One region of the Streptomyces sp. NBC_00016 genome, then DNA from elsewhere that is predicted to be linked to it. Evidence: riboswitches for the same ligand, from Rfam matches in the RefSeq annotation. Region 1 holds a riboswitch; each other region holds the start of a gene.
The links. Region 1 has a riboswitch for thiamine pyrophosphate ahead of OG933_RS13605 (thiamine ABC transporter substrate-binding protein). Riboswitches for the same ligand answer to the same signal wherever they lie in the genome.

Region 1 (4,258 bases):
GGAAGCGGAGCTGCTCGAGGTCTGATGAACGACTCTTCCTGGGGCTCACCGCCACACGCCGGGTCGCGGGCCGGGTACTGGGGGCCCGTCGACCAGGGGCCTGTCCAGGGGGCCGCCCCGGCGGGTCCCGCGTACGATGCGCCTGAGGCGCAGCAGACTCGCCCCATGCCCATCGTCCCCGACGTACCCGCGCGCGGCGGAAACCAGGATGACGACCGGGGGGCCGCTCGGCCGGGCGGCCCCTTGTTCCCGGACCGGCCCTACGGCAACCAGCCGTACGGCGACGCCGCCCACGGCCACGACACACCGTCGGCACAGCCCCACGCGGCGGTGCCGCAGAATCCGGAGCCCATGCCCGACGCCTCTCACCCGGCGCCCGCACCCCAGAAGAAGAGTGCGGGCCGAGACCTGGGCGCGGCCATAGGGGTCGGGGTCGGGCTCGGTGTGGTGATCATCGCGTCGCTGTTCGTCGTCAAGGCCGTGTTCATCGGCGTGATAGCGGTCGCCGTCGTCGTCGGCCTGTGGGAGCTGACCAGCAGGCTGCAGGAGCGCAAGGGCATCAAGGCGCCGCTCGTGCCGCTCGCGGTCGGCGGTGCGGCGATGGTCGTCGCCGGATACGTCCGGGGTCCCGAGGGTGCCTGGGTCGCCATGGCCCTCACCGCGCTCGCGGTGCTGGTCTGGCGGATGACGGAACCGCCCGAGGGCTACCTGAAGGACGTCACCGCCGGCGTCTTCGCGGCCTTCTACGTCCCGTTCCTGGCCACGTTCGTCGCCCTGATGCTCACCGCCGACGACGGAGCGTTCCGCGTCATGATGTTCCTGGTCCTGACGGTCGTCAGCGACACGGGCGCGTACGCCGTCGGCTGGCGCTTCGGCAAGACCAAGCTCGCTCCGCGCATCAGCCCGGGCAAGACCCGCGAGGGCCTGCTCGGCGCGGTGTCGTTCGCGATGGTCGCCGGCGCGCTGCTGATGCAGTTCGTGATCGACGACGGCACCTGGTGGCAGGGTCTGCTGCTCGGCCTCGCCGTCGCGGCCAGCGCCACGCTCGGCGACCTCGGCGAGTCGATGATCAAGCGGGACCTGGGCATCAAGGACATGGGCACGCTGCTCCCGGGCCACGGGGGCATCATGGACCGCCTGGACTCGCTGCTGCCCACGGCTCCCGTGGTGTGGCTGATGCTCGTCCTGTTCGTGGGTTCCGGCTGACCCGCACCGCGCGACCGGCTCGTACGGGCCCTCTCCCTGTGCTTCGGGGAGGGGGCCCGTCGCCGTATGACCTGGCAGTTCTCCGCGCCCGGCCGCCGACGACCACGCCGCACGGCTCGCAGCCGGGGCCACGCATTCGATCTGAGACACTGGAGGGGTTATGCCTGCACCCGGAGAACTCACTTTCGTCGCCCCCCGCGGAGCCAAGAAGCCGCCGCGGCATCTCGCCGACCTCTCGCCCGCCGAGCGGAAGGAGGTCGTGGCGGAGATCGGGGAGAAGCCGTTCCGTGCCAAGCAGTTGTCGCAGCACTACTTCGCGCGTTACGCGCACGACCCGGCGGAGTGGACCGACATCCCCGCCGGTGCTCGCGAGAAGCTGCGTGAGGCGCTGCTGCCGGACCTGATGTCGGTCGTGCGGCATCTGTCGACGGACCAGGGGACCACCCGTAAGACCCTGTGGCGGCTGTTCGACGGCACGCTCGTGGAGTCGGTGCTGATGCGCTACCCGGACCGGGTGACGATGTGCATCAGCTCGCAGGCCGGGTGCGGGATGAACTGCCCGTTCTGCGCGACCGGACAGGCGGGCCTCGACCGCAACCTGTCCACCGCCGAGATCGTGCACCAGATCGTCGACGGGATGCGGGCGCTGCGGGACGGGGATGTCCCGGGCGGTCCCGCGCGGCTGTCCAACATCGTCTTCATGGGGATGGGCGAGCCTCTCGCCAACTACAAGCGGGTCGTCGGCGCCATCCGCGCGCTCACCGACCCGGCTCCGGACGGGCTCGGGATCTCGCAGCGGGGCATCACCGTGTCGACGGTCGGGCTGGTGCCGGCCATCCACCGGTTCTCCGACGAGGGCTTCAAGTGCCGGCTCGCGATCTCCCTGCACGCGCCGGACGACGAGCTGCGCGACACCCTCGTCCCCGTGAACACACGGTGGAAGGTGCGCGAGGTGCTGGACGCCGGGTTCGAGTACACCGAGCGGTCCGGGCGCCGGCTGTCCATCGAGTACGCGCTGATCCGCGACATCAACGACCAGGCCTGGCGTGGTGACCGGCTGGGGAGGCTGCTGCGCGGCAAGCCCGTGCACGTCAACCTCATCCCGCTCAACCCGACCCCGGGCTCGAAGTGGACGGCATCCCGGCCCGAGGACGAGAAGGCGTTCGTCGAGGCGATCGCCGCGCACGGGGTGCCGGTCACGGTGCGGGACACCCGTGGCCAGGAGATCGACGGGGCGTGCGGTCAGCTCGCGGCCACCGAGCGGTAGTCTGACCCCGGTATCAGGTACGACGTATCGGGTATCAGTACGTCCGTATCAGTACATCTTCATATTCCGACAGGGGAGCGCCACAGCGCTGAGAGTGCGGGAGAGTCCGCAGACCCTCTGAACCTTGCCCAGGTCATTCTGGGTAGGAAGTTCGGTCATCACTCAAGCTGTTGCGCCCTGCCCGGGCACCGGCGGAACCTTCCGCGGGTGCCCGGGCAGGGCCGCGTCTCTTCCTGGTCAACCCCAGGAGGAAATCCAGTGCACACCAGGACGTTCGTGGCCGCGGCCGTCGGCCTCGGCCTCGTCACGCTGTCCGCCTGCGGATCGTCGGACGACGACGGTTCGGCGGCGGAGTCCAGGACCGTCACCCTCGTCAGCCACGACTCGTGGGCCGTCTCCAAGAACGTGCTCGCGGACTTCGAGAAGAGTTCCGGCTACCAGGTGAAGGTCCTCAAGGACGGCGACGCCGGTCAGGCCGTCAACAAGGCCATCCTCACCAAGGACAACCCGCAGGGCGACGTCTTCTTCGGCGTCGACAACACGCTCCTGTCGCGCGCCCTCGACAACGGGCTGTTCCAGTCGTACGAGGCGAAGGGCGCGGACCAGGTCCTGCCCGCGTACCGGGCCGACCAGAAGAAGCACCGGGTCACGCCCGTCGACACCGGTGACATCTGCGTCAACTACGACAAGGCGTACTTCAGCGCGCACAAGCTGACCCCGCCCGCCTCCTTCGACGACCTCCTGAAGCCCGCGTACAAGAACCTGCTGGTCACCGAGAACGCCGCCACCTCCTCGCCCGGCCTCGGCTTCCTGCTGGGCACGGCGGCCGAGTACGGCGACGACGGCTGGGCGGACTACTGGAAGAAGCTGAAGGCCAACGGCGTGAAGGTGGTCGACGGCTGGGAGCAGGCCTACAACGAGGAGTTCTCCGGCTCCGCGGGCGGAAAGAAGGCGGGGGCCGACCGGCCGCTCGTCGTCTCGTACGCCTCCTCGCCGCCCGCCGAGGTGATCTACGGCGACCCCAAGCCGACCACCGCCCCGACCGGTGTCTCCACCGGCACCTGCTTCCGCCAGGTCGAGTACGCGGGTCTGCTGAGCAACGCAGCCAACCCCGAGGGCGGCAAGGCGCTCCTCGACTTCCTGCTCACCAAGGAGTTCCAGCAGGACATGCCGCTCAACATGTTCGTCTACCCGGTGCGGGAGGGGGCCGCGGTGCCGGCGGAGTTCACGAAGTACGGCCCGCAGGCCAAGGACCCCGAGACGCTGGACCCGGCGAAGATCGCCGACAACCGTGACGACTGGGTCAAGTCATGGACCTCGCTCGTACTGAAGTGACCGGGCGCGCGGCCCGCGCGGGGAACGCGGCGCGGCTCGGACTCATGGCCGTGCCCGTCGCGTTCTTCGCGGTCTTCTTCGCCTACCCGGTCGCCGCGATCGTCGCCCGGGGGCTCGGCTCCGACGGGGGCTGGCGCTTCGGGCGGCTGTGGGACGTGCTCGCGCAGGCCGACATCCGGCACGTCCTGTGGTTCACCACCTGGCAGGCGCTGGCCTCCACCGCGCTGACGCTCCTGGTCGCGCTGCCCGCCGCGTATGTCTTCGCCCGCCTGGAGTTCCCGGGCAAGCAGGTGCTGCGCGCCGTCGTCACCGTCCCGTTCGTGCTGCCGACGGTCGTCGTCGGCACGGCGTTCCTGGCGCTCGTCGGGCGCGGTGGACTGCTCGACGACCTGTGGGGCGTACGGCTGGACACCACGGTGTGGGCGATCCTGCTGGCGCACGTCTTCTTCA
Region 2 (4,258 bases), 2.0 Mb from region 1:
ACCGGATCCTGGCGGAGGAGCAGAGCGCCGGCTGACGTGATGGCGAAGCGAGTGGTGGCGAAGCGAGTGTGGCGAAGGCTTCGCTGCGGTCGGTGTTGTGCAGGAACGCTTCTTCATGGGGTTGGCGCAGGCGCCGAACGGCCTTGTCGAGCGGAGTGAGGCGTGCGCCCGAGTCGGCCGGTGTGGTCGGCACTCGGGCGCCCTCCCGCCTCAGCGCTTGCGCCGCCTGCCCCGGCCGCCCCGGGTCTGGGCGCTGCCCGCCGCCACCGCACCCGCCGGAGCCGCAGGAGTGGCTTCCGGAGCCGTCACGGGCGCCTTTCCAGGGCCGGCCCGGTCGGCGGAGACCACCAGGGCCGCCAGGGCCGTTGTGACGGGCACGGAGGCGACCAGGCCGATCGAGCCCACCAGGGTGCGCACGATCTCCTCGGCGACCAGTTCGCTGTTGGCGACGCTGCCCACGCTGCTCTGCGCGATCGAGAAGAGCAGCAGCAGCGGCAGCGCGGCACCGGCGTAGGCGAGGACGAGCGTGTTGACCACGGACGCGATGTGGTCGCGGCCGATGCGGATCCCGGCCCGGTACAGGCCGCGCCAGCCCATCGCGGGGTTGGCCTCGTGCAGTTCCCAGACCGCCGAGGTCTGAGTGACCGTCACGTCGTCGAGGACGCCGAGCGAGCCGATGATGATGCCGGCCAGCAGCAGGCCGCTCATGTCGATCGACGGGTACAGGCCGTGGATCAGGCCGGTGTTGTCGTCCGTGTTGCCGGTCAGCGCGGCCCAGTCGATGAACAGCGAGCCGAGGACGCCGATCAGCAGCAGTGAGATCAGCGTGCCGAGCACCGCGACGGAGGTGCGCGCCGAGAGCCCGTGACAGAGATACAGCGCGATCAGCATGATGGCGCTCGAACCCACCACCGCCACGACCAGCGGGTTCGACCCCTGGAGGATCGCGGGCAGCACGAAGAAGTTCAGCACCATGAAGCTGATGGCCAGCGCGACCAGCGCCATGACGCCCCGCAGCCGCCCGACGACCACGACGGCGACCGCGAAGATGATCGCCAGGACCGCCATGGGGATGCGGCGGTTCACATCGGTGACCGAGTACTGGAGGTCCTTCGGCGCGGAGGGCTCGTAGGCGACCACGACCTTCTCGCCCTGCTCCAACTGCCGTGACTGGTCCGGCTGGACGATCTCGGTGAAGGTACGGCCCTTGTCGTCGCCGGTGTCCACCCGGATCGTGGCCCGCTTGCAGGTGCCGGCCGCCTGCTGCTGGGCGGAGGAGCCCTCGGCCGTGGAGGTGTCGCCGGTAGGGGTGTCGCCCGAGGCGTTCACCGACGCGCAGCTCAGGCTCACGACCTTGGTGACCGTGGCCTGCTGGGTCTGCCGGTCGAAGCCGACTCCGGTGCGCTCGTGCGCCGGGGCTCCGCCGGGCCACAGCACCACGAGCCCCACCAGTACCGCGGCTCCGAACGGGATGAGGATGGCCGCGATGACCTTGCGCAGGTGCTGGGAGACGGGGGCGGCCGGGCCATGACTGTGGCTGTGCGAATGCCCGTGCCCGCCGTCCGAACCGGAGCCGTGCCCGTCGCCCGGGCCATGGCCGTGCCCGTCGCCCTGGCCGTGTCCGCCGCCCTGGCCATCGCCGGGGCCGTTGCCGGGACCGCCGCCATGGCCACCGTCGTGACTCTGCCCATGACCGTGTTCGCGGTCGAAGCCATATCCGTCACCAGAGCCGGGACCAGAGCCAGGATCGGAACCGGAGCCGGGACCACGTTCAGGACGAGGGCCCGGGCCAGGACGGGGGCCGGGACCATGGTCGGGGCCGTACTCCTGCCCGGGCACGGACCGATCCCCGTACCCGTCGTACCCGCGGTCGTCCCCGTATCCCTGGTCGTTCTCGGGCCCTTGCCCGTTCCGGTATTCCTGCCCGTTCCGGTATCCCCGGCCGGTCCCGGGCCCTGGACCGTTTCCATAGCCCCGGCCACTCCCCGACCCCGACCCTGGCTGCGCTCCTGGCCCCGACTGGGGCCCCGGCCCTGCCCCGCGGCCCTCGACCGGGCCGGGCCCTCGGCCGCCAGGGGTTCCGGCGCGTCTCAGTCCGCCGAGCCCGCCTGCGTATCCCGGCCCGTGGTCGGGACTACGCGGGTGGTCGTGACCGTTGCTGAAGTCGCGGTCGCCTCTGGGGCCGCTGCCAGGACCGCTTCCGGAGCCATTGCCGGAGCCATTGCCGGGGCCGCTGGCGGCGCCCGGTCGGCGGGGCGGCTCGGGCGGCGGATACGGGGGCTGGTGTGTCGTGGTCACCGACCGATCATCGCAAGAACGACACGGGCCCTCTGTTCACCGCGCCAGAATTGACGCTAGCGTGGAGACAACCTTTGCACACGCGGGAGCTCGGAGCACCGGGCTGAGAGGGCGCTGACCTCCGTCTTCGCGATGTTTCACGTGGAACGTCTCTCGAATCGAGTGATGTTTCACATGAAACATCGGCAGGCGGTAGCCGCTGCGTCGACCGCCGAACCTGTTACCGGGTAATGCCGGCGTAGGGAGTAGGTCTCATGACCAACAAGGACGCACGCACGCCTGCCTTCACGCAGAACGCGACCAGCGAGAGCACGGTCGACGTGAATGCCTCGGAGGCCGGGAAGTCCATCGGCTGGCACAAGGGGTACGTCGAGGGCACTCGCTCCGATCTACAGGTGCCGGTTCGTCAGGTGCATCTCACCAACGGGCAGTCGGTCAGCCTGTACGACACCTCCGGCCCGTACACCGATCCACTCGTCGAGACCGACGTCCGCAGGGGCCTGTCGCCGTTGCGCGAGAACTGGATCATCGCCCGGGGCGACACCGCCGAGTACGCGGGCCGGCCGGTCCGCCCCGAGGACGACGGCCTCAAGCACACCTCACCGCGCGGCGGTCTGCGCAACCTCGACGCGGTCTTCCCGGGCCGGCCGCGCCTGCCGCGCCGCGGGCGGAACGGCGAGGCGGTCACCCAGCTCGCGTATGCGCGCCGGGGGGAGATCACACCCGAGATGGAGTTCGTGGCCATCCGGGAGAACGTCTCCCCCGAGGTGGTTCGCGAGGAGATCGCGGCGGGTCGCGCCGTGCTGCCGGCCAACGTCAATCACCCGGAGATCGAGCCGATGATCATCGGCAAGCGGTTCCTGGTGAAGGTCAACGCCAACATCGGTAACTCGGCGGTGACGTCCTCCATCGAGGAGGAGGTCGAGAAGATGACCTGGGCGACCCGTTGGGGCGCCGACACGGTCATGGACCTGTCGACCGGCCGCAACATCCACACCACCCGCGAGTGGGTGCTGCGCAACTCCCCCGTCCCCATCGGCACGGTGCCGCTGTACCAGGCGCTGGAGAAGGTCGACGGCCGCGCCGAGGAACTGACCTGGGAGATCTACAAGGACACCGTCATCGAGCAGGCCGAGCAGGGCGTGGACTACATGACGGTCCACGCCGGTGTCCGCCTGTCGTACGTCCCGCTCACCGCCAACCGCAAGACCGGCATCGTGTCCCGTGGCGGCTCGATCATGGCGGCCTGGTGCCTCGCGCACCACAAGGAGTCGTTCCTCTACGAGAACTTCGAGGAACTCTGCGAGATCCTCGCCGCCTACGACGTCACGTACTCCCTGGGTGACGGCCTGCGGCCGGGTTCCATCGCGGACGCCAACGACGCTGCGCAGTTCGCTGAGTTGAGGACCCTCGGGGAACTCAACCGGGTCGCGAAGCGTTTCCATGTTCAGACGATGATCGAAGGCCCGGGCCATGTCCCGATGCACAAGATCAAGGAGAACATCGACCTTCAGCAGGAGATCTGTGATGAAGCTCCGTTCTATACGCTCGGCCCGCTGACGACGGACGTCGCGCCGGCGTACGACCACATCACCTCCGGCATCGGTGCCGCGATGATCGCCTGGTGGGGCACGGCCATGCTCTGCTACGTCACGCCGAAGGAACATCTGGGCCTGCCCAACCGGGACGACGTCAAGACCGGCGTCATCACCTACAAGATCGCCGCCCACGCAGCCGACCTCGCCAAGGGGCACCCCGGTGCGCAGGAATGGGACGACGCGCTGTCCGACGCCCGCTTCGAGTTCCGCTGGGAGGACCAGTTCAACCTCGCCCTCGATCCCGACACGGCACGGGAGTTCCACGACGAGACACTCCCCGCTGAGCCGGCGAAGACGGCGCACTTCTGCTCGATGTGCGGGCCGAAGTTCTGCTCGATGAAGATCAGCCAGAGCATCAACGA
Region 3 (4,258 bases), 4.0 Mb from region 1:
CCCGGATGAACCGCTCGACGAACGCCCCGTCGGCGGCGAGCGCCGGGTGCATCACCTTGAGCGCGAGCACGCGGTCCAGGCGGGTGTCCACGGCCCGGTAGACCGTGGCCATCCCGCCGACCGCGATCCGCGCCTCTACGCGATACCGGCCGTCGAGCAGCTGCCCGACCAGAGGGTCCTGAAGGGTCGTGTCCACGCAGGTGAGTGTACGAGCCGCCGCTGACACCTCCGCCGGTTCCACCGCGATCGCAGCGCGACTGGAGCCGACCTGTGACGCAACCCACGGGTCCCGCGACTCCCGTATCCGGAGACCGGACGGTAGCGCGGCGGAGGTCAGAACGCGGGGCGCTCGGGGTCCAGCACGGCCCGGCCCTCCACGGGCGAGGACGCCTCCGCGAAGTAGCGGGGCGGGATCCGTCCGGCGAGCCGGGCCAGCCTTCCCGCCTCGACGCCGGCCCGCATGGCCGACGCCATCCGCTCGGGGTCGCGCGCCCGCGTCACCGCCGACGCCAGCATCACCCCGGCGCACCCCAGCTCCATCGCCAGCGCCACGTCCGAGGCGGTGCCCGCCCCCGCGTCCAGGATCACCGGCACACGCGCGTGCTCGACGATCAGCCGGAAGTTGTGCGGGTTGCGAATGCCCAGCCCGGAGCCGATCGGCGAGCCCAGCGGCATCACCGCCGCGCATCCCACGTCCTCCAGCTTCCTGGCCAGCACCGGATCGTCGTTCGTGTACGGCAGCACCGTGAACCCGTCGTCCACCAGCGTCTCCGCCGCCTCCAGCAGCTCGATCGGGTCCGGCAGCAGCGTGCGCTCGTCGGCGACGACCTCCAGCTTGATCAGATCGGTGCCCAGCGCCTCCCGCGCGAGCCGGGCCGTCAGCACGGCCTCCCCGGCGGTGAAACAGCCCGCCGTGTTCGGCAGCACCCGGATACCGAGCCGCTCCAGCACCGACAGCACGGAACCGTGCACCGAGGGGTCCACCCGGCGCATCGCGACCGTCGTCAGCTCGGTCCCGGACGCCACCAGCGCCCGCTCCAGCACCTCCAGGCTGGGCGCACCCCCCGTGCCCATGATCAGACGGGACGAGAAGGACCTGCCTGCGAGGACGAAGGGATCGTCGGCCATGGCTCAGCCCCCCTGGACCGCGGTGAGGACTTCCACCCGGTCACCGTCGCGCAGCGCCGTGGACGGCCACTGCGCGCGCGGGACGACGGTCTCGTTGAGCGCGGCGGCCACTCCGGAGGGCGCCGGCGTCAGGGACCGTACGACGCTGTCGAGGGCCGTACCGGCGGCGAACTCGCGCCGCTCTCCGTTCACCGAGACCTGCACGGGGGCGTTCTCCCGGGCGTTCCCCCGGGCGTTCTCCTGGGCGTTCATGCGGGCTGCTCCGAGAGTGCGGCGGCGCCGAAGCGCCGGGGCGTGAAGGGACGGGCCTCGTCCGGGAGCTCCCCGGTGGCCAGGGCGTGCGCCATCGCGTCACCCGTCACCGGCGTCAGCAGCACGCCGTTGCGGTAGTGGCCGGTGGCCAGCAGCAACCCCGCCAGCGCCGTCGGCCCGAGCAGCGGCGCGTTGTCCGGGGACCCGGGCCGCAGCCCCGCGCGCGTCTCCGTGAGCGGCAGCTCGGTGATCCCGGGGACCAGCTCATGGGCGTCGCGCAGCAACTCGTACACGCCCCCCGCCGTCACCGTGGTGTCCCAGCCCAGCTCCTCGCTGGTGGCGCCCACGACCAGCTCGCCGTTCTCCCGGGGGACCAGATAGACCTGGCTGCCGCGCACCACGGCCCGCACGGTCCGGCTCAGGAACGGCGCGTACCGCGGCGGCACGGTCAGCCGCAGCACCTGGCCCTTCACCGGCCGTACGGGGGGCAGCACGTCCTGCGGCACCCCCGCGAGCCGACCGCTCAGGCTGCCGCCGGCGAGCACCACCTGCCCCGCCTCCAGGGCCGTACCGTCCGGCGTGACGACCCCCGTGGCACGCTCGCCCACGACGGACAGCCGCTCGGCCCGTACGCGGTGGAAGGCCACCCCGGCCCGCTCGCACGCGGCCACCAGCGCCGCGGTCAGCCGCCGCGGGTCGATCTGGTGGTCGCCGTCGACCCGCAGCCCGCCCCGCGCCCCGGGCGCCAGCAGCGGCTCCAGGCGCCGGCACTCCCGCCCGGACAGCCACTCCGACTCCAGCCCCGACTGCTGCTGAAGTGCGTGCAGTTCGCGCAGATGGGCGCGGTCGTCGGAGTCCAGCGCGACCGCGAGCGTGCCGCAGCGCCGGTAGCCGAGGTCGTGCCCGGTCAGCTCCGTCAGCTCGGCCGCGAACTCCGGATAGCGGCGGGCGGAGGCCAGGTTGAGGCCGAGCAGGGTCTGCTCGCCGTGGTGCAGTTCCGTGACGGCGGCCAGCATCCCGGCCGCCACCTGGGCGGCCCCGCCGCCCGGTGCCGGGTCGACCACCGCCGTGGCGAAGCCGCGCTGCGCGGCCCGCCAGGCCGTGACCAGCCCGATGATCCCGCCCCCGATGACGAGGACGTCTGACGTACGTGGAGACGACATGGGCGTCCAGCCCCTCCCTTCGCCGGCATGACCCGGATCAGGTTCGACGGTCGGAGGCCGCCAGCCTCCCTCTCAGCCCGGTGCGTCCGGACTCCCGCGTGTGCTCTAGGTTGGCCACCCTAGCCCGTGGTCCGGCGCCTCTGTAAGGGAGCCTTTCGTCATGCCCCGCTCGTTGGACGGCCTCGTCCTCGCGCCCGTCGCCGACCAGGCCCCGGGCCAGGTCGGCACCCGAACCCGCTTCACGTACCACGAGCGCGGCGGCGAGATCTGGGCGGAGTACGCGGGCGGTGACGTCGTACGCGGGCATCTGGTGGGTACCCGGGAAGGGGACCGGCTCGACTTCCGGTACGTACAGCTCAAGCACGACGGGACGACGTCCTCGGGGCACTGCGTCTCGACGGTCGTGGAGCTTGGCGACGGACGGGTGCGGCTCGAGGAGAGCTGGGCGTGGGAGTCGCAGGAGGGCAGCGGCACCAGCGTTGTGGAGCAGGTCACGGCGCACGACGGCTGACTGACGATTCGTCAGCCGCCTAAGGTGATCAGGTGAGCGAGCAGAGGCAGGAAGAAGGCGGTCCGTCCGGGCGGCGCGTGGTGGTCGTCGGCGCGGGCATGGCCGGGGTGCAGACCGCCGTGGCCCTACGTGAACAGGGCTTCGACGGCAGGGTGACGCTGATCGGCGCGGAGCCCCACCAGCCCTACGACCGGCCCCCGCTGTCCAAGGCCGTCCTGCTCGGCAACGCCGAGGGCTCCGCCTTCGACGTCGACTTCGAGGGCCTCGGCATCGAGCTGGTGCTAGGCCGCGAGGTCGGCGGCCTTCGCCCCGCCGACCACGAGCTGGACACCGAGGCCGGGCCCGTCCCCTACGACGTCCTCGTCCTCGCCACCGGCGCCGAACCGATCCGGCTGCCCGGCGCCGAGGGCGTGCCCGGCGTGCACCTGCTGCGCACCCTGGACGACGCCGAACGGCTGCGGCCCGTACTCGCCCGGCAGCACGACATCGTGGTCGTCGGCGCCGGCTGGATCGGCGCCGAGTTCGCCACGGCCGCGCGGGAGGCCGGCTGCGCGGTCACCGTCGTCGAGGCCGCCGGCCGGCCGCTGGCCGGGGCCCTGCCCGCCGAGGTCGCCGCCCCGATGGCCGCCTGGTACGCCGACAGCGGCATCGAGCTGCGCACCCACGCGCGCGTGGAGCGCGTCGAGCCAGGTGCGGTCGTCCTGGAAGACGGCTCCCGGCTGCCCGCAGGCGCCGTCGTGGTGGGCATCGGCGCCCGCCCCGCCACCGCATGGCTGGCCGGCTCCGGCGTCGCGCTCGGCGCCCACCGTGAGGTCGTGGCCGACGTCCATCTGCGGACCTCCGTGCCCGATGTGTACGCGGTCGGCGACTGCGCCTCCTTCCCTTCGGGGCGGTACGGCGAGCGGCTCCTCGTGCATCACTGGGACAACGCCCTCCAGGGACCGCGCACGGTCGCGACGAACATCGTCGGCGCCGCCACCGACGAACCCCTGGCCGTCTACGACCCCGTCCCGTACTTCTGGTCCGAGCAGTTCGGCCGCTTCGTCCAGTACGCCGGACACCACGCCGACGCCGACCGCGTGCTGTGGCGCGGCGACCCGTCGGGACCCGCCTGGTCGGTGTGCTGGCTGCGCGGGGACCGGCTGGTCGCCCTGCTGGCCGTGGGCCGGGCACGCGACCTCGCCCAGGGCAAGCGGCTGATCCA

Region 2: another riboswitch for thiamine pyrophosphate. It lies ahead of thiC (phosphomethylpyrimidine synthase ThiC); the one in region 1 lies ahead of OG933_RS13605 (thiamine ABC transporter substrate-binding protein).
Region 3: another riboswitch for thiamine pyrophosphate. It lies ahead of thiO (glycine oxidase ThiO); the one in region 1 lies ahead of OG933_RS13605 (thiamine ABC transporter substrate-binding protein).

What each region holds. Positions count from the first base shown of each region.
Region 1 covers NZ_CP108304.1:3,120,736-3,124,993, reverse strand. The annotation lists gene frr (ribosome recycling factor) at 1-25, shown strand, start outside; gene OG933_RS13615 (phosphatidate cytidylyltransferase) at 25-1,206, shown strand; gene rlmN (23S rRNA (adenine(2503)-C(2))-methyltransferase RlmN) at 1,367-2,473, shown strand; TPP riboswitch at 2,535-2,640, shown strand; gene OG933_RS13605 (thiamine ABC transporter substrate-binding protein) at 2,732-3,808, shown strand; gene OG933_RS13600 (ABC transporter permease) at 3,784-4,258, shown strand, end outside.
Region 2 covers NZ_CP108304.1:5,096,428-5,100,685, forward strand. The annotation lists gene OG933_RS22580 (SsgA family sporulation/cell division regulator) at 1-35, shown strand, start outside; gene OG933_RS22585 (YibE/F family protein) at 211-1,839, opposite strand; TPP riboswitch at 2,371-2,560, shown strand; gene thiC (phosphomethylpyrimidine synthase ThiC) at 2,553-4,258, shown strand, end outside.
Region 3 covers NZ_CP108304.1:7,151,972-7,156,229, forward strand. The annotation lists gene pknB (Stk1 family PASTA domain-containing Ser/Thr kinase) at 1-196, opposite strand, end outside; gene OG933_RS31545 (thiazole synthase) at 334-1,128, opposite strand; gene thiS (sulfur carrier protein ThiS) at 1,132-1,332, opposite strand; gene thiO (glycine oxidase ThiO) at 1,377-2,543, opposite strand; TPP riboswitch at 2,541-2,651, opposite strand; gene OG933_RS31560 (hypothetical protein) at 2,704-3,054, shown strand; gene OG933_RS31565 (NAD(P)/FAD-dependent oxidoreductase) at 3,087-4,258, shown strand, end outside.